2 regions of the Luteibacter sp. 22Crub2.1 genome follow, and region 1 is predicted to be linked to the other one. Evidence: predicted binding sites of a transcription regulator. Region 1 holds the regulator's gene; the other holds the start of a gene.
The links. The regulator FliA, encoded in region 1, starts transcription of late flagellar genes. The targets are predictions, from matches to a motif close to TAAAGTTTNNCNNNCNNNGGCCGATAA.
Positions count from the first base shown of each region.

Region 1 (12,174 bases):
CAGCTGTCCACGCTCGCCTGGAATCAGATGGACCGCGACCAGCCGCTGCGCGCCCGCGTGCTCCGCGAGATGACCCGCCTGGGCATCGACGGCGACGTGGCCCGCGCGCTCTGCGCCGAGCTGCCGCCGGGCATGACCGCCGAGCAGGCCCGCTACCTGCCGCTGGGCATCCTCTCGCGCAACATCCGTACCAGCGGCCGCAACGCCGATACCGCCGGTAGCGCCGTCACCGCTCTGGTCGGGACGACGGGCGTTGGCAAGACCACCACCATCGCCAAGCTTGCGGCGCGTGCGGTGCTCCGCCACGGCGCCTCGAACGTCGCGCTGATCAGTGCCGACCAGTACCGCATCGGCGCGGGCGCTCAGCTGGAACATTACGGCCGCCTGCTCGGCGTGCGCGTTTACAACGCCCATGACGCACAGAGCCTGCGCAACGTGCTGCTGCAGCTGCGTGGCAAGCACACCGTGCTGATCGATACCGCCGGCCTGGCCGGTAACGATCCGAAGCTGCAGCAGCAGTTCGACACCCTGCGCGCGATGACCGAGGTGCGTGTCTGCCTCGTGCTTGCCGCGAACGCGCAGGCGCAGGCCATCGACAACGCGATCCGTGCCTACGCGCCGCTGGCGCCGCAGACCGCGATCCTGACCAAGCTCGACGAGGCCCCACTGATCGGCGGTGCCCTGTCGGCCGTCATCCGTCACGGTCTGCCGCTCGACTACACCACGGATGGTCAGCGCGTGCCGGAAGACATCGCCTCCGCGGATGCGCGCAAACTCGTCTGCCTGGCCGCTCAACTTGTCAAGCAGCGCACCGACGAACCGGACGACGCGATTCTCGCCGACCGTTTCGGCTTCTCCACCGCGCCAGCCATCGCCTGACACCGGGAACTGAAGTAACGTGACCACGGCATCCGCATCCGCACACCCCTTCACGGCAGTGAATTCCTTCATGAACACACACGTCGATTCCACCCAGGCTGCTGGGCTCAACTGGCTCGCCGACCGTCGTCCCACGCGCAGCATCGCGGTGGCGGGCGGCAAGGGCGGCGTGGGCAAGACCACGGTGGCGGTCAACCTCGGCATGGCGCTCGCGATGGGCGGCCGTGACGTGGTCCTGCTGGACGCGGATCTGGCCATGGCGAACATCGACGTGCTGCTGGGCCTGCAGCCCACGCGCCATCTGGGCCACATGCTCGAAGGCGAGTGCCGCATCGAGGACCTGATCCTCCACGCCAACCACGGCCTGAAGGTGATCCCGGCGACCTCGGGCGCGCGCCGCATGGCGCAGCTGCCGAATATCGAGCACGCCGCCGTGATCCGCGCCTTCGACGAATACCCGGTCGCCCCCGAATATCTGATCGTCGACACCGCCGCCGGCATCTCCGACAGCGTGTCGATGTTCGCGGCAGCCTCCGACGAAGTGGTGGTCGTGGTCTGCGACGAGCCGGCCTCGCTGACCGACGCCTACGCGCTGATAAAGGTGATGAGCCGCGAGTTCGACGTGAACCGCTTCCGCATCGTCGCCAACATGGTCCGCCATGCGCAGGAAGGCCGTCAGCTGTTCGAGAAGCTGGCCCGCGTGACCAACCGCTTCCTGGACGTGTCCCTGGATTTCATGGGCATGGTTCCGCACGACGAGTACCTGCGTCAGGCCATCCGCCGTCAGGCGGCCGTGGTCGACGCCTGGCCGAGCAGCCGCTCGGCGGTGGGATTCAAGAATCTGGCCCGGTCGGTCGATACATGGGGTGAACCCGAACCCCGGGTGCAGGGTCGCATCGGCTTTTTCGCCGAACGGAACCACATGGGGGGAGGGCTGCCGCTGTGAGTGTCGCTAGCGAATACCTTGAAATCACTAGAGTTCCAGCGGATCAACTGGTTAAAACGCATGCACCCCTGGTGCGCCGGATCGCCTATCACCTGATGGGCCGCCTGCCGCCAAGCGTGGACGCGAATGACCTCATGCAGGCCGGAATGATCGGACTGCTCGAGGCCGCAAGAAATTACTCGCCGACTCGCGCGGCCAGCTTCGAGACCTATGCGGGCATCCGCATTCGTGGCGCCATGCTGGACGAACTGCGCAAGACGGACTGGACCCCGCGCTCCGTCCACCGGAAGTTGCGCGAGGTGGCTGAAGTAACGAGGCAGATCGAGAACGAAACGGGTGGCGACGCCGAAGACGCGGAAGTGATGAAGCGGCTGGGTATCGACGCCATGGAGTACAACCAGATTCTGGCCGACGCGGCGAGCGCGCGGTTGCTGAGCCTCACGGCGCCGGAAGGCGACGAAGGCGCGGCGATCGACGTCGCGGACCCCGACGCCTCGGGCCCGGAGGGCAACTTCGAGAAGAACGGCCTGCGCGACGCGCTGGCGCAATCGATCGACGGCCTGCCGGAACGCGAGAAGCTGGTGATGTCGCTGTACTACGATGAAGAGCTCAACCTGAAAGAAATCGGTGTGGTACTGGGTGTGAGCGAGTCGCGCGTGTGCCAGATCCATGGCCAGGCCCTGATTCGCCTGCGTGCACGCATGACGGGTTGGAAAGACAAGCAGTGACGGCATCGCGGTGCCGTCGCCGGTAAAGAAAAAGCACGTGGCGGAGAGCAGTTTTGGACAAGAACATGAAGATCCTCGTGGTGGACGACTTTTCCACCATGCGGCGCATCGTCAGGAATCTCCTGGTCGAGTTGGGTTTCACCAACACGCTCATTCAGGAAGCCGAAGACGGTAACGCGGCCCTCGCGTTGCTGCGCTCGCAGCCGATCGACCTTGTCGTCACCGACTGGAACATGCCCAACATGACGGGCATCGACCTGCTTCGCGCCATCCGCGCCGATGCCGGTCTGAAGTCGTTGCCGGTGCTGATGGTGACCGCGGAAAACAACCGCGATCAGATCATCGCCGCCGCGCAGAGCGGTGTTAACGGCTACGTCGTCAAGCCTTTCACGGCGGTCACGCTGAAGGAAAAGCTCGACAAGATCTTCGAACGACTCGCCGCGGCTGCGGGCTAAGGGAATAACGATGAATACGATGCTCTCCCCCGGCCAAGAGGTCGTCCCCGAACTGCGCGAGCTGCTCGAGGCCGACGACGGCGCCGCCTTCGAAAAGGCACTCGACAACCTGATCCGCAGCCGCGAGCAGCACCTGTTCCTGGCGCTGGGCCACCTTGCGCGCGACCTGCACGAATCCGTGCGCCGCCTCGCTTCGGACATTTCGACCGACGGCGTGCCGGGCAACATGAGCGATGCGCGCAAGCATCTGCGTGACGTGCTCGAGATGAGCTCGACCGCGGCGCACCGCACTCTGGACTTCAGCGAAAAGCTGCGTCCACAGGCCCAGGCGCTGGCGAAGCAGGCCGACGAAGTGCTGGTGCTCGATCATGCCGACCCGGCGTTCGGCACCAATGCCACGGCGCTTGCCGTGCGCGTGGGCGATTTCGCGCAGAGCTGCGACATCGGCCTGGGCGAAATGGTCGAAGCCCAGTCGTGGCAGGATCTTTCCGGTCAGCGCGTGGCGCAGGTCGAGGCGTTCATGGCCAAGGTCGAGTCGTCGCTGGTCGAGCTGGTCCGTCTGACCGGCTCGCTCGCGGGCGGCAATGCCCCGGCCGCGGACAAGGTCAGCCAGGACGAAGTGGATCGCCTCCTCAGCGAATTCGGATTCTGAGCCCGCTATGAGCGTGGAGCTGGACAACGAGCTGCTCAACGTCTTCCTGATCGAAGCGCGCGAACTGCTCGAGAGCCTGGGCGAGCAGCTCGTGGATCTCGAAGCGTCGCCGAACGACACGGAGCTGCTGAACGCGGTCTTCCGTGCGTTCCACACCGTGAAGGGCGGTGCGGGCTTCCTTGGGCTCAATCCCATGGTGGAGCTGTGCCACCGTGGCGAAGATCTTCTGAACGAAGCGCGTAACGGCACTATCGTGCTCAACGCCGCCTTCATGGATGCGCTGCTCGAGTCGCTCGACCTGCTCAACGACATGATGCGCGCCGCCGATGGCGGCGTGCCGATCGAGCCCGCGCCGCGTTCGCTGCTCGACCGGCTGCTGATTCCCGGTCGTGCCGTATCCGCGGCTCCCGTTGCCTTGGCGGTACCGATCTCTTCGCCGGTCGCGGCACCTTCCGCGCCGAAAGCGTACGACCCGATCGAAGATGAATTCGAGGCGATGCTCGACGCCGCGCGCACCGACCGCGCGCCGGCACCGGCCTCGTCCGCGACGATCAACGATGACGAGTTCGAAGCGCTGCTCGATTCGTTGTACGGCACGGGTGCGCCAGGCGCGGACAGCGCAGCTGTTTCCGCATCGGCACCGACGCCCGCACCCGTGGTCGCTGCCGCAGCACCGTTGCCGTCGAACAACGACGCGATCAGCGACGACGAATTCGAAGCCTTGCTGGATTCCCTTCACGGCACGGCAGCGCCGGGTGCGGTCGGTGGTGCGGCGCCTGTTGTCGCATCCACGCCTGCGCTCGCCGTGGTTCCGGTCGCTGCACCCGCACCGCCGGCAGTGGCTGCTCCCGCAGCGAAGGCCGCGCCCGCCGCGGCTGGCGAAAAGCGCGCCGCGTCCGCCGCCGACACGACGGTTCGCGTCGACACGCATCGTCTCGACAGCCTGGTCGACGCCGCGGGCGAGCTCGTGCTCGTACGCAACCGCCTCACCAGCCTCGCACCGCGCGGCGGCAACGATCCGATGGAACGTGCCATCGGCGAGCTGGAGCGCGTCGCGGAAGACTTGCAGAACGCCGTGCTGCGCATGCGCATGCAGCCCGTCGGCAAACTGTTCTCCCGTTTCCCACGCATCATTCGTGACCTCGCCCGCCAGCTCGGTAAAGAGATCGAGCTCGTCACGGAAGGCGAAGAAACCGATATCGATCGCACCGTGGTCGAGGCGCTCGCCGATCCGCTCGTGCATTTGCTGCGTAACGCGGTGGATCACGGCATCGAGATGCCTGACGTGCGCGCGGCCGAAGGTAAGTCGCGTCTGGGCACGGTGCGCCTCGCCGCTGGCCAGTACGGCGACCGCATCGTCATTACCGTCACCGACGACGGCAAGGGCATGGATCCCGAGGTCCTGCGCCGCAAGGCCGTCGAAAAGGGCCTGATGGACGCGGAGCAGGCCGCGCGTCTGGACGAGCGCGAATGCTACGAAATCGTCTTCCGCCCGGGCTTCTCGACCGCCAGCACGGTGTCCGACATTTCCGGCCGCGGCGTCGGCATGGACGTGGTCAAGACCAAGATCGTCGAACTGGGCGGCACGCTGTCCATCGACTCGCGTGTCGGTCATGGCAGCACGGTACGCCTGTCGGTGCCGCTGACGCTGGCGATCATGCGCGTGCTGATGGTTCGCGTCGGTCATCGTCTGCTTTCGCTCCCGCTGTCCAATGTCACCGAAGTGTTCGAGCTCGTTCCCGGTCAGATCCAGGAGCTCGACGGCCGCATCGTCGCGTCGCACCGTCAGCGCGCCTTGCCGCTCGCCGACCTCGGTCACTGGGCCGGGGTGAGCGGGAAGGGCGGCCATGTCGTCGTCGTGCAGATCGGTCACCAGACGCTGGGTTGCCTGGTCGACGAAGTGCTCGGCCGCGAAGACGTCATGGCCAAGCCGCTGGGCCCGTTCCTCAAGGACGTTCCCGGTGTCGCCGGGGCGACCATCACCGGTGACGGGCGTATCTCCCTCGTGCTCGACCTTGCCGGTCTGGCCGATGACAGTGGGCAGGTGCTGCCTTCATTGAGGATGGCTGTCTGACATGGATATCGTGAGCGTCGTCGGCACGATCCTGGCCTTCGTGGTCATCATCGTGGGGACCATCCTCAAAGGCTCGAGTCTCGATGCCCTGTGGAACCCGGCGGCGTTCGTCATCGTCTTTCTCGGCACCCTGGCCGCGCTGCTGGTGCAGACGCCGGGGCCGGTACTCAAGCGTGCGTGGAGCATGCTGCCGTGGGTGTATCGCCCGCCGGATATCGAATCGGAAAACCTCGTCAGCCGCATCGTCGGCTGGAGCGAGATATCCCGGCGCACCGGCCTGCTCGGGCTGGAACCCGCCATCGAGCGCGAATCGGACCCCTTCATCCGTAAGGGGCTTCAGCTTTTGGTGGATGGCACCGAGCCGGACGCCATGCGCTCCGTGCTCGAAGTGGAAGTGCTCGCACGCGAGCACAACGACATCGAAGCCGCCAAGGTCTACGAAAACGCCGGTGCGTACTCGCCGACGATGGGCATCATCGGTGCCGTCATGGGCCTCATGTCGGTCATGCAGAACCTGGCCGAGCCCAGCAAGCTCGGCCACGGCATCGCGGCCGCCTTCGTCGCCACCATTTACGGTATCGGCCTGGCCAATCTGCTGGCGCTGCCCATGGCGTCACGCCTGAAAGGTCTGGCCCGTCAGCGGTCGCAGATGCGCGAGATCCTCGTCGAAGGCCTCGTCTCGATCGCCCAGGGCGATAACCCGCGGCACATCGAGAGCAAGCTTCAGGGGTTCCTCTCGTGAAGCGCCGCCACCACGAAGAGCACATCAATCACGAGCGCTGGGCGATCCCCTATGGCGACCTGATCACGTTGCTGCTCGCGTTGTTCGTGGTGATGTACGCGGTATCGGCCGTCAACGAAACCAAGTTCAAGGTGATGGCGCAGTCCATCAATGAAGCCTTCAACGGCACGGGCAAGGTGATCGAGCCGATCCGCGAGGCTACGCCCGCCGCGCAGGTGCCGCTGCCGAATCAGTCGCGTGCGCCGGCCGCCGCGCCCATCGCCCGCATCGACGTGCCCGTTCCGCCGCGCAACCTGCCGTTGCCCGGTCACGAAGGCGCCGCCGCCGAGCGTCAGGAAGCGGCCAGCACGAATGCCGCGACGGCGGCGAACACCACGGTCGGCAAGACCGAGGACGCCAGCCTCAGCCAGATTTCCGACGAAGTGAAGCGGGCGATGAAGCCGCTGATCGACAAGAGTCTGGTCAACGTGCGGCAGACGCCGGACTGGCTCGAGATCGAGGTCAAGACCGACATGCTGTTCCCGGTCGGTGTCGCCAGACTGCAGGCGCCGGCCGATGACGTGCTGCGCAAGCTGGCCGGCATCCTCGCGCCGTTTCCGAACCCGATGCGTATCGAGGGCTATACAGATAACACGCCGATCGCCACGCCGACGTTCCCGTCCAACTGGGAGCTGTCCGCGGCACGCGCCGCTACCGTGGCGCGTCTGCTGACGACGACGGGTGTGGATCCGCATCGCGTGGGTATCGTCGGCTGGGGCGAGTTTCGTCCGATCGTGGCGAACGATACCGACGACGGACGCAACCGGAACCGCCGCGTGCTGATTGTCGTGATGAGCGACAAGGCGGCCCCGTCGCGTTTCTACAGCGATGCCGCGGCCGCGCCGGCCGGGGGAAATCGCCGATGATCACCTGGGCGGTCTCCAACCAGAAGGGCGGCGTCGGAAAAACCACGACCACGGTCGCGCTGGGCAGTCTGCTCGCCGCGTCCGGCAAGCGCACGCTGCTCATCGACATGGATCCGCATGCCTCGCTGTCCGGTTACATCGGCGTCGAAGGCGGGGCGCATGGCAGCGTCTACGATCTGTTCGGCATCGGTAACAGTGCGGCCCCGCTGCCGGTGCGCACGCTGGTGCACGCCACGCAGTGGGACCGGTTGAGCGTGCTGCCTGCGTCGCCCGCGATGATCACGCTGGACCGTCAGCTGGGTACGCGTCCGGGTATGGGGCTGGTGCTTACCCAGGCGCTCGCCGAACTCGCGCCCGACTTCGACCATGTGCTGCTCGATTGCCCGCCCACGCTCGGCGTGCTGATGGTCAACGCACTGGCGGCGAGCGATCGTCTGCTGGTGCCGACACAGACCGAAGCATTGGCGCTGGCCGGTCTTGAGCGCATGCTGCGCAGCCTGTCGATGATCGAGCGCTCGCGCGGTCGTCCGCTGCCACGCACGATTGTGCCGACGATGTTCGATTCGCGGACGCACGCCTCGCGCGTCTGCCTGGATCAGTTGCGCGAGCAATACGGCGACAGCGTCAGTCAGGCTGTCATTCCTACCGATACGCAGATCCGCGAAGCCAGTGCGGCCGGTGTGCCGCTCGCCTCGTGGCCGGCCGCACGTCGCGGCGGTCTGGCGTATCGCCAGTTGCTCGATGAATTGCTGGCGCCTCCCGCGGTTGATGCCGCTTCCACCGTTGCGTCGGCCACCGCGCCCGCGACGGATGCCGCCGCGTGATGCGCGCCATGCAGGACGCCGAGCAGATCGTCGCCGACTATCTTGCCGAGCTGCTGACGCCTGCGGCGGTGCCGGCCGTGGTGACCCCGAACGAAGTCAAAGTGGTGGCCATCGAGACCTGGCGCAACGCGCCGTCCGAGTCCGCTGCGCCGGCCGTCGACAACCGTTACCTGCTTTGCGTTGCCGCCGGCGTCAAGCTGGCCGTGCCGATGGCCGACGTGAGTCACGTCCTGCCGATACCGCCTTTGTCGCCGCCCAATGTACCGAACCCGGTATGCCTCGGGCGCTGGCGTCATCCCAGCGGTGAAGCGCGGGTCGCGGATCTGGCGGCGATCATCTCGCCGGATATGGCGGGAGCGCTGTCGTCATCGGTCGTTCTGCTCGGCCATCGCGGCTGGGCGATCGCCTGCATCGTCGTCGACGAGCCGGTGGAACTCGATGCCGACGCCATCCAGTGGCGCACCGGCGCGACCACGCGGCCCTGGCTGGCCGGCATGTCGCAAGAACCCAAGTGCGGCGTGGTCAACACCACGGCGCTGATCGAATGGCTGGAAAAGGAGCTGGGTCCGTGACCGACTCGCAACACAACGCGCAGGGCGCCTGGCTGGGCTTTTCACTCAAGGGGCAGCGTTACGCCGTGGCGCTGAACAGCGTGCGCGAAGTCATCCGTCCGGGTGACATCACGCCGGTACCGGGTGGTCCTGAAGACGTTCTCGGCATCGTCAACCTGCGCGGTCAGATCGTACCCGTGCTGGACGGCCGTCGCCGCTTCGGCCTCGACGGCGCACTCGAACCGGGCGCGGAAGACGCGCGCCGCGTCATCGTCTTCGAAGACAGCGGAACGGCGGTTGGCATGCTCATCGACGTGATCGGAGAGATGCTTCAGTTCGACGCCGACGAAGTCGACCCGCCACCGCCCGGCCGCGCGAACCGCCGAGACGACCCCGTCACCGGCGTCATCACCCGCGACGACGGCTTCATCGCCCTCGTCGACGTCCCCCGCCTCTGCCGCGCCTGACAGCGGCGGCAGAGGTTACCGCCCCCGCTCTGTGTAGGAGCCAGCCCCGCTGGCGACAGGCCTCGCACCACCGCACCAACCTGCATCTTCAGAATTCCCCCCCACTGAGTTACCGTGTCCCCGCTAACCCCGGAAGCCACCCCGCATGAACCCGATCGTCGGATACATCCTCATCGCACTCGCCGCCCTGAACCTGGTCGGCCTGCTGCTGGTGTTCCGCCGCCTCGGTAACGCGCCCGCGAAACCGGCACCCGCGCCCGTCGCCGAACCCGAGCAGACGCCCGCACCGCTCGCCGAACCTGCCATCGATCCGACGGCACTCAACACGATGCTTCGTCGCCTCGAGAACCGCCTTGGCGATATTGAAGAGCAGGTGCGTCGTGCGCCGACGGTGACGATTGCTTCCGAGCCGGGTAGCACGAGTGACCGGTCGCTGGCACTCGCGCAGCGCCTTGCGCGGCAGGGGGCTTCGCCGAAGGACATTGCGGAGACGTGTGGGATTTCGTTGACTGAGGCTGAGTTGCTGCATCGGTTGCACTCGGGGCGCTGATTTAGCGGCCTGACCTGTGCAGGTAGTGCTAGGTCATTACGTCGCTGTCCTTGGGCAGTAAGACTGACTGCCTCGATAGCTTGTCCAGACGACGCCAATGTAATAAATGGGATGGTCTTTATCGTTCGAGGCCTGTACCAGAAGGCTCGTGCCGCTTTTGCAGAACTTGACTTCATCCGGTCGTCGATCATCGTCGGATCGTACCCATCCTAACCTTGGGAGGGTTTCGACGTAATAAGCTATGACACTGGCCATTGGCGAGTCCGTCGAGACGTGCATGGTCGCGCCAACAATGACCGTCTTATCAAATGAGCGGATGCCACCGTCCATCCGGTCGCCAGGATGCAACGGTATAGCCTGCAGATCGCTCAATAACGAGGAGATCGGCAGGTGTGCTTCGGTGGTTCCGGCGAAAAGCGTAGCGATTCGGTCGCGTCCAAACAGAACCACGCCGGCAACAATTAAGGCGGTAACCATGCCCAGGATTCTGGTTCGCACGTTTCGCGTTACCATTTCTGGCCCGAGTTCGAGACGGGCTTCATAACTTCGACCGCACGATAGGACGCATTTCGAATGCCCACACCGCATTTGACCGAGGTAGCCGTCGACTTACAAGAAACGCGGTCGGTCAACCGTGAGAGGCTAAGGCCTGCAGGCATAACGCTGATAACCCTCCCACAGCCAAGGAAATCAGCATTCCCCCAAACCCCATGAACACCCGGCGACGCCACTTCAGTCCCGTCTCGGTTAGAAGAGACGGCGCGGTTAAGGCATTGAGGGGGTTCCATAACGTCCGTTTTGAGAACCGGTCTGACGACACTTTGAAGTTTCGCATGACTCCGAACGCCGACACTACGGTCAGCAGCCAGCAGCCTGCATGCGTAGCAAGGGCCAACACGAACAAACACAGGAATATCAAGACAATCCTCCAACATTTACCACATGCCGGGATAAGTCATTCCCGGATCTATCCCCAAGGGACCGATGCTTTTGCTACAGGTCGCACTGCTCGTGGTGCTGCCAATGTTCCTGAAGAAATTCACGGCATCTCGAACACCGAAGTGTGCCGTTCTCGTCGTGGTCAGCGATCCGGCGATTAGAAGCCCAACACCCGCCCCGACATTGTAGCTTGCGTATGTTGGTCGACTAATTGCACCGCTGACAGTGCCGCTGAATAGCCCGGCGCCACCCGTCACGGCGACAGTCGTCCCACTGATATTGCTCGCATCGTCCGAGCCGGGTAGCACGAGTGACCGGTCGCTGGCACTCGCGCAGCGACTGGCCCGGCAGGGGGCTTCCCCGAAAGACATTGCGGAGACATGTGGGATTTCGCTGACTTAGGCCGAGTTGTTGCATCGGTTGCATTTGGGGCGGTGTTTTGCGCGCTAAGCGCCGGCATACGCATGGCAATCGTGGTCTGCGAGATCAGCGTATTTTTGGGTTCTTCGGCCGTGGCGGTAAGAGGGGACTATTCGGTCGCCTTTGACAGTTTCGCGCACAAAGCTTCCTGACCGGCGTTGCATTCCCTGGAGGCGTGCAGGCGGATTTTCGCCAAGACGTCTTCTGGGATCGTCTCGTCAGACAAATGCGTGAGAACGAAGGTTTCGAATGCGGCATCTTTCCTGGTTAGCCGCGACAGTTGATCTATATTCTTCCAGTCCTTGGCGAGGAGATTCGATATAACCTGGCTATATGCTCCCCACACTTCAACGACGTTTTCTCCGTTACACGACTTGTTGATTCGATACGCGTGATAGACGCCTTGCCAGTCACGAAGGCGCGCGACGCTAGACTCGACATGTACTGATTCAGCAGGCGTGCATGTGGAAATAGGCTCACCTGCTGCGACGTTTCCGGCGGCTGCGACAGAAGCAGCCGCCAAAGATAGATAACCTCTGATGCGCATGTTAATGCTCGACTGTCAGTGTAGTCAGGGGGTCGCCGGAGCGCTCCAGAAGGCGTATGGCTCCTGTAGCGGCATCTGTGGTGCGGATGCATCCGTTTGTAGCGAAGTTTACACCTGTGCGGCCTGCCCGATCAGTGCTTTGTGCTCTTCCCGAATGCAAGCCGCAGCCGGTACATCCCGGAACGTTGAACACGGCGTTGCCGTTTGTTCCATATGAGCTGTTGGGAGCGTCGTCCGGGTGACGAGTACTGTATGAGTAGTTATAAGTTCCGTCTGCCCATGCGCCTCGGCTTCCGCGCTGAGCGTTATTGGCTGCAGGCTGTTCGCTGACGATATTGCCGTCTCGATCTCGAATGGTGACGGTATGCGTCGACTTGTTGAATGTCGCAGTAGAAAGCCCATTTGGGTCAATGTCTTCTAATGGCCTGCCGTCCACGTATGCGTAGGTCGTGGGCCCACCCTGGAGTCCGATCGGATCGCTCTGCAAGTACCGGC
Region 1 is NZ_FUYT01000015.1:84,652-96,825, forward strand. Features, by position in the region: gene flhF (flagellar biosynthesis GTPase FlhF) at 1-879, shown strand, start outside; gene B5X73_RS16155 (MinD/ParA family ATP-binding protein) at 950-1,825, shown strand; gene B5X73_RS16160 (RNA polymerase sigma factor FliA) at 1,822-2,553, shown strand; gene cheY (chemotaxis response regulator CheY) at 2,607-3,008, shown strand; gene B5X73_RS16170 (protein phosphatase CheZ) at 3,019-3,660, shown strand; gene B5X73_RS16175 (chemotaxis protein CheA) at 3,668-5,734, shown strand; gene B5X73_RS16180 (flagellar motor protein) at 5,736-6,476, shown strand; gene motD (flagellar motor protein MotD) at 6,473-7,381, shown strand; gene B5X73_RS16190 (ParA family protein) at 7,378-8,205, shown strand; gene B5X73_RS16195 (hypothetical protein) at 8,205-8,777, shown strand; gene B5X73_RS16200 (chemotaxis protein CheW) at 8,774-9,223, shown strand; gene B5X73_RS16205 (DUF2802 domain-containing protein) at 9,369-9,773, shown strand; gene B5X73_RS20705 (hypothetical protein) at 9,810-10,250, opposite strand; gene B5X73_RS20710 (hypothetical protein) at 11,242-11,679, opposite strand; gene B5X73_RS16215 (RHS repeat-associated core domain-containing protein) at 11,681-12,174, opposite strand, start outside.

Region 2 (12,174 bases), on a different contig from region 1:
GGCGACCACGGCGTCGCCGATACTGTCGTCACCGGCATAACGAAGCTGTCCGGTCACCGCCGCACGGGCGTCCACGTCACCGGCAGGCTGACCGATCAGGCGGTAGGCGTCGGTGGCCTTCAGCGGCGGCGCCGTCGACGGTGCATCGATCGAGGCAGCGGCCGATGCGAGATCGGCATAAGAAAGACGACGCCCATCGCTCGCGATGACGACGCCGTTCTCCGTGTGCAGCTGGTCGGCAGGCAGGCCGAGGCGACGCGCGGCCGCCTGCAGGATCAGCCAGCGACCGAGGGCGCCTGCCTGGCGCAGGTCGGCCCAGGCGGCGGGAATGCTCGTCGCGTCGCCGCTGCGCTGCCGGCCATAGGTGAATCTGGGTTCGCCGTTGCCTGCCTGGATGCCAAGCCCGAGCGGCTCGACGATGACGCGCGACCAGTCGGCATCGAGTTCTTCGGCGATGATGCGCGCCAGCGACGTCGCGGTGCCTTCGCCGTTGTCCGGATCGCGCACGCCGATGTAGATGCGACCATCGGCTGCCACGCGCAGGTACGAGCCGACCTGGGCCCAGGCGTCGCCCAGCAGGCCGACCGGTGGCGGTCGGTCGAGGGCTTCGGCGCTGCCGATACCGATGACCAGCGCCCCCGCGGTGCCCGCGGCGTACTTGAGAAAGCGGCGGCGAGAGAGTCGGACTTCGCCACTCATGCCTTGCCGTCCTTCATGTTGCCCGCGGCGCGTTTGATCGCCTTGCGGATGCGGCCATAGCTTCCGCAGCGGCAGAGGTTGCCTATCTTGTCGATGTCGGCGTCCGACGGATTTTTCTGCCGCGAGAGCAGCTCCACCGCCGCCATGATCTGGCCGGGCTGGCAGAAGCCGCACATGATCGCGTCCTCGTCGATCCACGCCTGCTGTACGGGATGCAGCTTGCCGTCGGCGCCGGCCAGACCCTCGACCGTGGTGACGCGCTTGCCGGTGAGCTTTTCCATCGGCGTCTGGCACGAGGCCACGGCCTTGCCGTCGACGATGACCGTGCAGAAGCCGCAATCACCCTGATCGCAGCCGTATTTGGCGCCGGTCAGGCGCAGGACGTCGCGCAGGTACCAGAGCAGGGGCATGGTCTTGTCGCCCGAGTGCCGGTACCGCTTGTCGTTGATGATGAGGTCGATGCCTTCACGTACGGGCTTGGGCGCCGGTTGCGAGGCGTCCTGTCGGGTCGGAACGGGTACGGGAGACGTCGGGCCTTGCTGTGCCATCTGCTTTCCTCAGCTGAACCGGTTCATTGTGGCATCCGTGCCCATGATCAGCGAGCCACTTTACTGAACAGATGTCGCCAGACCGCATACACAGGCAGTCCGGCGAGCACCACGAGGCACACCACGCCGGCGCTCAGCGGCTTGTCCCAGGCGTAGGCGACGACCACCGCGATCACGGTGCCGAGGAAAATCATCGGCAGCAACGGGTACGCCGGCGTGGCGAACGCCGGCCGGCTGCCGCCGTGGCGGCGATACCAGAACAGCGTGGCGATGGTCACGGCGTACGCGACCCAGTCGCCGAACGCCGCGAAATCCAGCAACTGCCCGTAATTGGCCGACAGGACCAGCACGATGGCCCACGCCGCGAGCGCCATCAGGGCGATGTTGGGCGTGCGGTAACGCGGATGCAGCCGCGCTACGCTGGAGAAGAACAGGCCATCCTCGCCCATCACCTGGAGCACACGGGCGCCCGCCACGAGGGTGATGTTGCAGAAACCAAGTGTGGAAACGGCGATGCCGATCGCGATGACCTTGGCGCCGGCCGCACCGAACACACGGCTCATGACGTCGGCGGCGGGTGCCTGGCTGGCGGCGAGGCCATCGTGACCCAGCACGGCCATATAAGCGTAGTTGGTGAGCACGTAGGCGGCGATGACCACCAGCATGCCCAGTACCAGCGCGCGTGGCAGCGTCCGCTGCGGGTCACGTACTTCGCCCGCGAGATTGTTGAGGTAGCTGAAGCCGGAAAAGGCGAACAGCACCGGCAGCAGGGCGCCGGCGAGGCTGCCGCTCGTCGGCGCGACGCCCGGTGCCAGTGCATGAGTGGTGCCGACGCCGGCGAAGGCCAGGCCGGTCACCACCAGGGCGGCGATGGCGAGCAGTTTCAGGATGGCGAAGAGATTCTGTACCTGGGCGCCGAAGCGGATCCCGAAAAGATTCAGCCCGGTCACGAAAATCAGCGCGCCCACGGCCAGCGGCTTGACCAGGTCGGGCGACAGACCGAACACCGACGTGGCGTAGCTGCCGAAGATCGTCGCCACCGCGGCGCTGCTTCCGCTGTAGATCACCAGCAGCATCGTCCAGCCGAACAGGAAGCCGGCCAGACGGCCGAACGCCTCACGCAGGTAGACGTAGCTGCCGCCCGCTTCCGGGCGCCGGGCGCCGAGTTCGGCGTAGCAGAGGCAGCCGATCAGGGTCAGCAGGCCCCCGCCCACCCACAACGCCAGCAGTACCCAGCCCGAGGACGTGCGTTGCGCGACGATGCCCGGGTTGAGAAAGATGCCGCCCCCGATGATGCCGCCGACGACGATGAGTGCGGCATCCATGAGGGTGAGACGGCGTGCGTAGCCGGGATTTTCCATGAGACGTGGGTCGTGATCGGGATAAAGGACGGAGAATAGCCCAGATTGCGTTTTCTCCGTTGCGGCGCAACACTTCGGGGGATAGTCAGCCCTGGCTGACCGCTTCTTTCCCCAGCCAACAAAAGAGTCCCGTGAGCGAAAACGCAAACGCGCCGTTGCCTCTCAACGCGCCCTGGATCGTCATGAAGTTCGGCGGCACTTCGGTGGCCACCGCCGCACGCTGGCGCAATATCCTCGAGCTGGCCGCCAGCCGCCGCGCCGAAGGCGCGCGCGTGCTGATCGTGGTCTCGGCCCTGTCCGGCATTACGGACGGCCTGAAACAGCTTTGCACGCACACGGAATCGAAACGCCGCTCGGACGCGGCCGCCGCCCTGGCCGATCGCCACCACGCCCTGCTCGCCGAGATGTCGCTCGCCATGCCGGAGACGCTCGGCGCGCGCCTGGCCGATCTGGCCGGTCTTGCCGACAGCGGTGCCGGCGAGCTGGGTGAACTGGCCTGGCAGGCCCGTGTTCAGGCGCATGGCGAGCTGATGTCCAGCGCGCTCGGTGCGGCATTCCTCAGCGCGAACGGTCTGCCCACCACGTGGGTCGACGCGCGCGAGTGCCTGCATTCGGTGGCCCTGCCAAACCAGAACGAGCGGACCCGCCTGCTCTCGGCGATGGTCGAGCCTCATCACGATGCCGCCCTGACGGCCTCGCTGGCCGAGCGCGGTGAGGTCTTCATCACCCAGGGCTTCATCGCCTGCGACGAGGAAGGCCGCACGGTGCTGCTCGGTCGCGGCGGTTCGGATACGTCGGCGGCTTATTTCGGCGCGCTGCTGGCGGCATCCCGCGTGGAGATCTGGACCGACGTGGCGGGCATGTTCAGTGCCAACCCGCGCCAGGTCGCCGGCGCGCGCCTGCTCCAGCGCCTGGACTACGAAGAAGCCCAGGAGATCGCCTCCACCGGCGCCAAGGTGCTGCACCCGCGCTGCCTGTCTCCGCTGCGCGAGCCCCGCGTCCCCCTGCTGATCAAGGACACCAACCGGCCCGAGCTGGAAGGCACCTTCATCGGTCCCGAGATCCGCGAACACGCACCCAGCATCAAGGCGATCAGTGCGCGCAAGGGCATCACGCTGGTCTCGATGGAGTCGGTGGGCATGTGGCAGCAGGTCGGCTTCCTGGCCGACGTGTTCGATGCCTTCCGCCGGCATGGTCTCTCCGTCGATCTGATCGGCTCGGCGGAAACCAATGTCACGGTGTCGCTCGACCCGACCGAAAACCTGCTGGATTCCGACGCCATCGCCGCGCTTGCCGCGGACCTGGCGCGCGTCTGCAGGGTGAAGGTGATCGCGCCGTGCGCGGCGATCACGCTGGTCGGCCGCGGCATGCGCTCGATGCTGCACAAGCTGTCGGGTGTGCTGGCCGAGTTCGGCCAGCTTCGCGTCCACCTGATCTCGCAGTCGTCCAACAACCTCAACCTGACCTTCGTCGTCGACGAGGACGTGGTGGACGACATGCTGCCGCGTCTGCACGAACTACTGATCGGTGCGGGCGCTCTGCGCACGGACGACAGCGTGGTGTTCGGGCCGTCGTGGCAGGCCTTGTACGGTGCGGGCGAACAGGTGCTGCCGGCCGCCGCATGGTGGCAGGGCGAGCGCCTGAAGCTCGTCGACCTCGCGAAAGAGCGCACGCCGCGCTACGTCTATCATCTGCCGACCGTGCGTGCGCAGGCACGCCGGGTGAAATCGCTGCAGGCGGTGGACCGCGCGCATTACGCGGTCAAGGCCAATACGCATCCGGGCATCCTCAAGGTGCTGGCGGAAGAAGGCTTTGCCTTCGAGTGCGTCTCGCCGGGCGAGCTCGCCGCCGTGTCGGCGGCGGTGCCCGAGAGCACGCCGCTGCTGTTCACTCCGAACTTCGCCGCGCGTCGCGATTTCGAAGCCGCGTTGCGGACGCGCGCGACCATCACCATCGACGCGCTGTATCCGATCGAGCACTGGAGCGATCTGTTCGCCGGTCGCGAGATCATTCTGCGCGTGGACCTCGGTCGCGGGCTGGGGCACCACGACAAGGTGAAAACGGGCGGTACCGGCAGCAAGTTCGGTGTGCCGATCGAGCAGATCGACCGTTTCCTGCGTCTGGCCGATGCGGCCGGGGCGCGGGTTATCGGCCTGCACGCGCATCTGGGCTCGGGCATTCTCGATGCCGCACACTGGGGCGAGGTCTACTCGCAGCTGGCGGCGCTGGCGGAGCGTATCGGGACCATCACCGTGCTGAACATCGGCGGAGGCCTGGGCGTGCCGTCGCATCCGGGCGAGACCGCGCTCGACATGCCCGCGCTCGATCGCGTGCTGACCTCGGTACGTCAGGCCTATCCGCAGTTCCAGTTGTGGATGGAGCCCGGCCGCTATCTGGTGGCCGATGCCGGCGTGCTGCTGGCGCGTGTCACGCAGGAAAAGGAGAAGGGCGCCAACGTGCGTTACCTCGGTCTCGACACGGGCATGAACAGCCTGATCCGTCCCGCGCTCTACGATGCCTGGCACGAGATCGTGAACCTCACGCGCCACGGTGAAGCGGCGACCACGATGTACCAGGTAGTCGGCCCTATCTGCGAGTCCGGTGACATCCTCGGTTCGGACCGGCGCCTGCCGGAATCGAAAGAGGACGATGTGATCCTCGTGGCGCAGGGCGGCGCATACGGTGCCGTCATGTCGTCGCGCTACAACCTTCGTGACGAAGCCGACGAGGTGCTGCTGCCGTGACCGCCAACCTCACCGATCCACGCGGAAGCGAGCGCTTCCGCTTCGTCCGTCACACCTTCGTCGATGGTGTCGCCGAGCTGGTCTACGCCTTCGACGACGGCCTCGAGCTGATCGAGCGCGTTACGTTTCCGGGGGCGCCGACGGTCCCGCCGGAGCGCGAGGCGGCGTTCGCGTCGGCGCTCCGGCTGCTGCATATCGTCGCCGGTGTCAGCTACTACAAGGCGGGCATCCCGCCGTCGATCGTGATCGAAGGCGAGCCGCTCGACGAAGAGACGGCGACGCTTGCCGATGCGCTGTATCTGCATGGTCTGGCCGAGTTCGCCTATCGCAACCGGCTGGATCTGCGTGGGCGTATCGCGTTTCCGTTCGAAAGTCGCGATCGCGTCGCGGCCCCCGCGATCGGTTTGCCGGCACGCTCGTTGCTGCCGATCGGTGGCGGCAAGGATTCCGTGGTCGCCGTCGAGGCCGTGAAGTCGACCGGTGGTGACGCGACGGCGGCGTGGGTCGGCAATTCGCCGCTCATCGCCGAATGTGCGGCGCGAACCGGTCTGTCGACGCTGAACATTTCGCGCGAGCTGGCGCCGGGTCTGTTCGAACTGAACCGCCTGGGCGCGTGGAACGGGCATATCCCCGTGACGGCGATCAACTCGGCCATTCTGACGCTGGCGGCTCTGTTGTACGGCTACGACTCCATCGTATTCGCCAATGAACGTTCGGCATCGGTCGCCACGCTGGAATACGAAGGCCAGGAAGTGAATCACCAGTGGAGCAAGGGCTTCGGTTTCGAGAAGACCTTCCACGACTACCTGCATTCGCATGTCGCCGCCGATCTCGACTACTGCTCGCTCCTGCGACCGTGGTCGGAGCTCGCGGTGACCAGCGCATTCGCGCGCCTTGGCGCGGCGTATTTCGATGCGTTCTCCAGCTGCAACCGGAACTTCCGTATCCTCGGCCCCAAGCCGGCGGATCGCTGGTGCGGTCAGTGCCCGAAATGCCATTTCGTGTTTCTCGCGCTCGCGCCGTTCATGGCCAAACCGCGGCTGGTATCGATCTTCGGGCGCAACCTGCTCGACGACGACTCGCTGGCCGACGCGTTCGACGCGTTGCTCGAATACAAGAACCACAAGCCGTTCGAGTGCGTGGGCGAGGGCGCCGAAGCGCGCGCCGCGCTCGCGTCGCTGGCGGAGCGTCCGGAGTGGCGCGAAGACGCGCTGGTGTCGCGTTTCCGTCGCGAGATTCTTCCGCAACTCGACTCGTCCGAGCTCGCACTCGAGCCCTGGCTGAAGCCGGGTGCGTCGCACCTCGTGCCATCGCGTCTGCTCGGAGCGCTGGATGCGCTGGGCTGATCTCGAGGGGCGCCGCGTCGCCGTCTGGGGTTTCGGTCGCGAAGGGCGTGCGGCCCTCGACGCGCTGGCCCGGCATCTGCCGGGGCAGCTGGTCGATGTCTACTGTTCGTCCGACGAGGCGGCCGCGGCACGTGCTTCGTTTCCATGGGCGCACGTACATGACGTGGCCCCCGATGCCGATGCGCTCGCGTCGTACGACATCGTCATCAAGTCCCCCGGTATCTCCGCGTACAAGCCCGAACTGCTCGATGCGCAGGCGCGCGGCACGCGTTTTACATCGGGCACCGCGCTCTGGTTCGCCGCCCATGTGACGGCGAAGACCATAGCGGTGACGGGTACCAAGGGCAAAAGCACCACATCCGCTTTGATCGCGCATCTTGCGCGTTCGTTGGGTGTGCGCACGGCACTGGCCGGCAACATTGGCTTGCCAATGCTCGAGCTCGATGGCGAGAGCGCCGATCTGTGGGTGATCGAACTGTCGAGTTTCCAGACCGGCGAAGCGTTTGGTGTCGGGCTTGGCGTCGTCACCAGTCTCTACGAAGAACACCTCGACTGGCACGGCTCGCGCGAGCGTTACGTCAGCGACAAACTGAAGTTGCTGGCGTCATCCGCGCAGGTGCTGGTCAATGCGATGCAGCCTGCGCTGATGGCGCGAGCGGCGGACCATCCCGGTCTGCATACGTTTGGCGACGAGGCGCACTGGCATGTCGCCGACGGCTGGATTCGGCGTGGAAGCGAAAACGTGATCGCGGCATCCGCGGTGTCCGCGCCGGGTCTTCACAACGCAGTCAACGCGTGTGCCGCTCTTGCCGCACTGGAGATCGCCGGCCTCGATGCGCGTGCCGCAGCGCCTGCGTTGTCCACCTTTGTGCCTCTGCCGCATCGGTTGCAGCCGCTGGGCGAGATCCATGGCCTGCGCTGGATCAACGATTCGATCAGCACGACGCCGCTGGCGAGTCTTGCCGCGCTCGAAAGCGTGGGGGTGGAACGTGTCGCGCTGCTCGTCGGCGGGCACGATCGCGGTCTCGACTGGACGCCGTTTGTGGAAGCGATGCGCCTGGATGCGCCTGAGGCGATCGTGTGCCAGGGTGCCAGCGGTTCGCGTATTGCGGATGCGCTGGAGGCGGCGGGTGTCGCGAATGTTTATCGGGCAGCGGATCTCGCCGCCGCCGTCGGTGCCGCGCGTAACGCCCTGAGCGGCGAGGGCGTCGTCGTGCTGTCGCCGGGTGCGCCGAGCTTCGACCAGTTCAGGGATTATGCGGAGCGTGGCAAACGCTTTGCCGAGCTGGCGGGGTTTGAAGCCGGCGCGGCCAGTATCCAGGGCCTGGGCGTCAGCTGACGCCGTCGCCGACAGGCTGACGTGAGCCGCGGCGCATCAGGCCTCGACAGCCCCGAGTAAGGTCCCCACCACCGCCGCCAGTGCCGCATACAGCTCCGGCGGCACGTCGTCGCGCAGCCGCACGGCCGCCAGCAAGGTAGCGATCTGCGGATCCAGTTGCGGTGCGAGCCCCAGCGCCTGCGCGCGCTCCAGCATGTTTTTCACGCTGTCGGCGTCGACACGCTGGGTTTTCCCATTGCTGGTCGGCGTCGCGAGCCGCAGCGTGACACTGCGGCGCGGGGAGGGCAGGGACGGATTCATGCGCGGGCTTCGAGGAGGACCGCGCTATACGCGCTGGTCGGCACGGGCAGGCCGTGCATGCAGGAGAAATGATCGAGCTGCAGGCCGCTTTTCTCGAGCACGCGCCGCAGCGAGACGAATTCGGTTTCCAGGCGCGACACGGTGTCGGCCTGTTGTACCCACAGGCGCACCGACACGCGCGGTATGCGCAGCTGGATCTCACCCTGTACGGCGCCCAGCGCGAGCGGGTCGATGGCGAATCCGACCGTCCACAGGCCATCCGGCTCGCCAGGGCCTGGCTTGCCTTCCTCGATCCGCAACTGGAGCACGTCGTAACCGCGCGCGTTCGCCAGCGGCACTTCGATCATCCATAGTCCGGCCTGCGGCTGGGATTCCAGCTGACCGATCTCGACACGGGACAGTGCGGCACGTGTGTCGGTCCGTAACTGGCCGACCAGCGCGTCGACGTCGTCTTCGGTGATGGCGAATTCCGCCACGCGAGGCTGGGCAATCAGTGCGCGCTGGGCGAGCGGCGGGGGTGTGTCACCAAGCTGGCGCGGAAGTCCGGGGCCGGTGCTGACGCCCGATGCGCTTCGCGTCGGCGGAAGATCGGCCAGCGTGCGGCGGAGCGCCATCAATGCCGCCTTGAAATCGTCGGCCGCCGGGGTCTCTTTCGTCGGCTCGGCGAGATGGGATTCGAGGAAGCTGCCGCTCTTGGCGATGGCTTCCTTCATGCCCATCGGCGTGCTGACATCATCGGGTCCGCTGATCGAAGCCTCGAGCGTGGCGAGTGCGGCTCGCAGGGGTGCCGGCAGCGAGCGGGCCACCGGGCTGCGCGCCAGTGAGGCCAGTGCGCCGAGCAGCGGCGCGTAACCATTCTGCAGCGGCAGCCGTTCGCGCAGTCCCTGCATCGTGACGCCTTCCTCGGGGTGGGCGATGAGGACTTCGAGCTGGGGCTGAGCGCCTTGGGTCAGGACGCGCACCTGAAACTGCTGGGGAAGCTGGGTGCCCGTGGTGTCGGCCTCCACCGTGATACCGCCGATGTCCAGCAGCAGCTTGCCGATGTCGTTCTGCCCCATGACGCGTGCCGTCAGCAGCGTACCCACCCGCCAGGCATCAACGGCCGCGGTGGTGCCCGCTGCCGCGCCGGCCCATAGCTGGGCGGCGATACTGGTCGGCTGGATGATCAAAGGGCAGGTCCTCCGAGGGCCTGGGCGGACCCCGGTCTGGGCTCGCTCCTGTGGCATAGGAATCGGCGGAAACGGGCGGAACTTTAGGTTGGCGCTTGCCGACACCTGTACGCGTAAACGGCGAGCGCGGTGGGCCGCCGCCCCGGCAAGGTAATGCTCTCCGTCCGCGCGGCGCCCGACCTGCAGGTCCGAAGGGCCGACTCCCGGTACACTACGCGGATGACCCAGCTTCCCTTCGAACTCCTCGCCACCGATGGCGCGGCCCGGCGTGGCCGTCTCCGATTCGGCCGCGGCACCGTCGAAACCCCGGCCTTCATGCCGGTGGGCACCTACGGCTCCGTGAAAGCCATGACCCCGCGCGATGTCCTCGACACCGGCGCGGAGATCATCCTCGGCAATACCTTCCACCTGTTTCTGCGGCCTGGCCTCGAGATCGTCGGCGAATTCGGCGGGCTGCATAAGTTCATCGGCTGGAACAAGCCGATCCTTACGGACTCCGGCGGTTTTCAGGTCTTCTCGCTGGCGCACAAGCGCAAGATCACCGAAGAGGGGGTGACCTTCGCCTCCCCGGTGGATGGGTCGAAGGTGTTCCTCTCGCCCGAAGAGTCGATGCGGATCCAGAAGGTGCTGGACTCCGACGTCGCGATGATTTTCGACGAGTGCACGCCGTATCCGGCGACCGAAAAGGTCGCCTCTGACTCGATGGAGCTCAGCCTGCGCTGGGCCGAGCGTTCCCGCCAGGCTTTCGACGACCTGAAAAACCCCAACGCGCTGTTCGGCATCGTCCAGGGCAGTACGTACGAAAAGCTGCGCCACCGTTCGGCGGAGCGGCTGGTGGAGATCGGCTTCGACGGTTACGCCGTGGGTGGTCTGGCCGTCGGCGAGCCGGAGGCGGAGCGCAATCACACGCTCGACCTGACCCTGCCGATGCTGCCAAAGGATCGCCCCCGTTATCTGATGGGGGTGGGACGCCCCGAAGACATCGTCGAGGCCGTCCGTCGCGGCATCGACATGTTCGATTGCGTGATGCCTACGCGCAACGCGCGCAACGGGTTCCTCTTCACGTATGAAGGCACGTTGCGCATCCGGAACGCGAAGTTCGCTACCGATACCCGCGTGATCGAAGAAGGTTGCGACTGCTACGCCTGCGCCAACGGCTTCTCGCGCGCCTACCTGCGACATCTCGATCGCTGCAACGAGATCCTGGCCAGCCAGCTGGCGACGATGCACAACCTGCGGCACTACCAGCGCTTGATGGCCGGGCTGCGCGGCGCGATCGAGACGGGTACCCTCGACGACTTCGTCACCGCCTTCTATGCGGCCCGCCAAAAGGCCGTCGTCGACGGCTGACCGGGCTTGAGGGCGCTGTCCGGCGCCCCCAGAAGCCTTGACGAGTCCGGTACATAAGCACCGGGGCGCGTGGCATAATCCACGATCTTTTTACGTGAGCAGCCGCTTTTCCTTGGCTGTTCCATGACTTGCGAGATATCCGATGAGCCTTCCGACGTTCGCCGCCATTGCCCAGGCCACTGCCCCCGCTGCCGCACCCCAGGGCGCTCTGAGCTTCTCGCCGCTGATCATGATGGCGGTGCTGTTCGGCATCTTCTATTTCATGATGATCCGCCCGCAGATGAAGCGTCAGAAGGAGCACCGCAACCTGCTCTCGGCGCTGAGCAAGGGCGACGAGGTCGTGATGAGCGGCGGCATGGCCGGCCGTATCGAAGACGTGGGTGAGGCCTTCGTCCGTGTCGAGATCGCTCCGGGCACCGTCGTCCAGGTCCAGAAGAGCTCGATCACCCAGGTGCTGCCGAAGGGCAGCCTCAAGAAGTCCTGAGCTTCATCTCATCGCGTCAGCTGCGGCCGGCACCCGGCCGCCTCCACGGAATGTAAGGCATGAGTGATTTTCCACGCTGGAAATACGCGCTGGTTGTGATCGTATTGCTGTTCGGCATCGTCTACGCGCTGCCGAACGTCTATACGCCGCAGCCCGCCGTGCAGATCTCGGGTAACCACGGCAGCGCCGTCGACGCCACGCTGAAGACCAAGGTCGAGAGCATTCTTGCCACGGCCCACGTTCCGGCAGCGAGCGTCGACGTGACGTCGTCCGAGAAAGGCAGCCGCCTGCTGGCGCGCTTCGCCAGTGCCGACGCGCAGGCGAAGGCGTCCGACGCACTTCGCGGCGCGCTCGGTGACGACTACACGGTCGCGCTCAACCTCGCCTCGACCGTGCCGTCGTGGCTGCGCTCGATCAACGCGTACTCGATGCCGCTGGGTCTCGATCTGCAGGGCGGTGTGCACTTCCTGATGGAAGTCGACCAGAATGCCGTGATCGACGGTCAGGAAACCCGCTACGCGGACGACGTCCGCTCGCTGCTGCGTGACAGGAAGATCTCGTACGACTCGGTGGCGCGCAATCCACGCGGTCAGGGCATCGGCATCATCCTGCGCAGCGACGCCGATCGCCAGGCCGCCGCGTCGCTCATCGCTACCGAGTTCACCGATCTGACCGTTTCCGATGGTCCGTCCACGGGCAACCGCTTCACGCTCAATGCCGTGGTCAAGCCGGCCAAGCTGCGCGAGCTCGCTCAGAGCGCCATCACCCAGAACGTCACCACGCTGCGCCAGCGTGTGAACGAACTGGGCGTGTCCGAGCCGCTGATCCAGCAGC
Region 2 is NZ_FUYT01000016.1:2,246-14,419, reverse strand. Features, by position in the region: gene B5X73_RS16495 (xanthine dehydrogenase family protein molybdopterin-binding subunit) at 1-699, opposite strand, end outside; gene B5X73_RS16490 ((2Fe-2S)-binding protein) at 696-1,247, opposite strand; gene B5X73_RS16485 (amino acid permease) at 1,295-2,608, opposite strand; gene B5X73_RS16480 (bifunctional aspartate kinase/diaminopimelate decarboxylase) at 2,740-5,352, shown strand; gene murL (UDP-N-acetyl-alpha-D-muramoyl-L-alanyl-L-glutamate epimerase) at 5,349-6,698, shown strand; gene murD (UDP-N-acetylmuramoyl-L-alanine--D-glutamate ligase) at 6,685-8,037, shown strand; gene B5X73_RS16465 (hypothetical protein) at 8,074-8,337, opposite strand; gene B5X73_RS16460 (flagellar hook-length control protein FliK) at 8,334-9,506, opposite strand; gene tgt (tRNA guanosine(34) transglycosylase Tgt) at 9,726-10,856, shown strand; gene yajC (preprotein translocase subunit YajC) at 10,999-11,340, shown strand; gene secD (protein translocase subunit SecD) at 11,400-12,174, shown strand, end outside.
Region 2: the regulator FliA is predicted to act here: its motif matches at 9,566-9,592, upstream of B5X73_RS16460 (flagellar hook-length control protein FliK).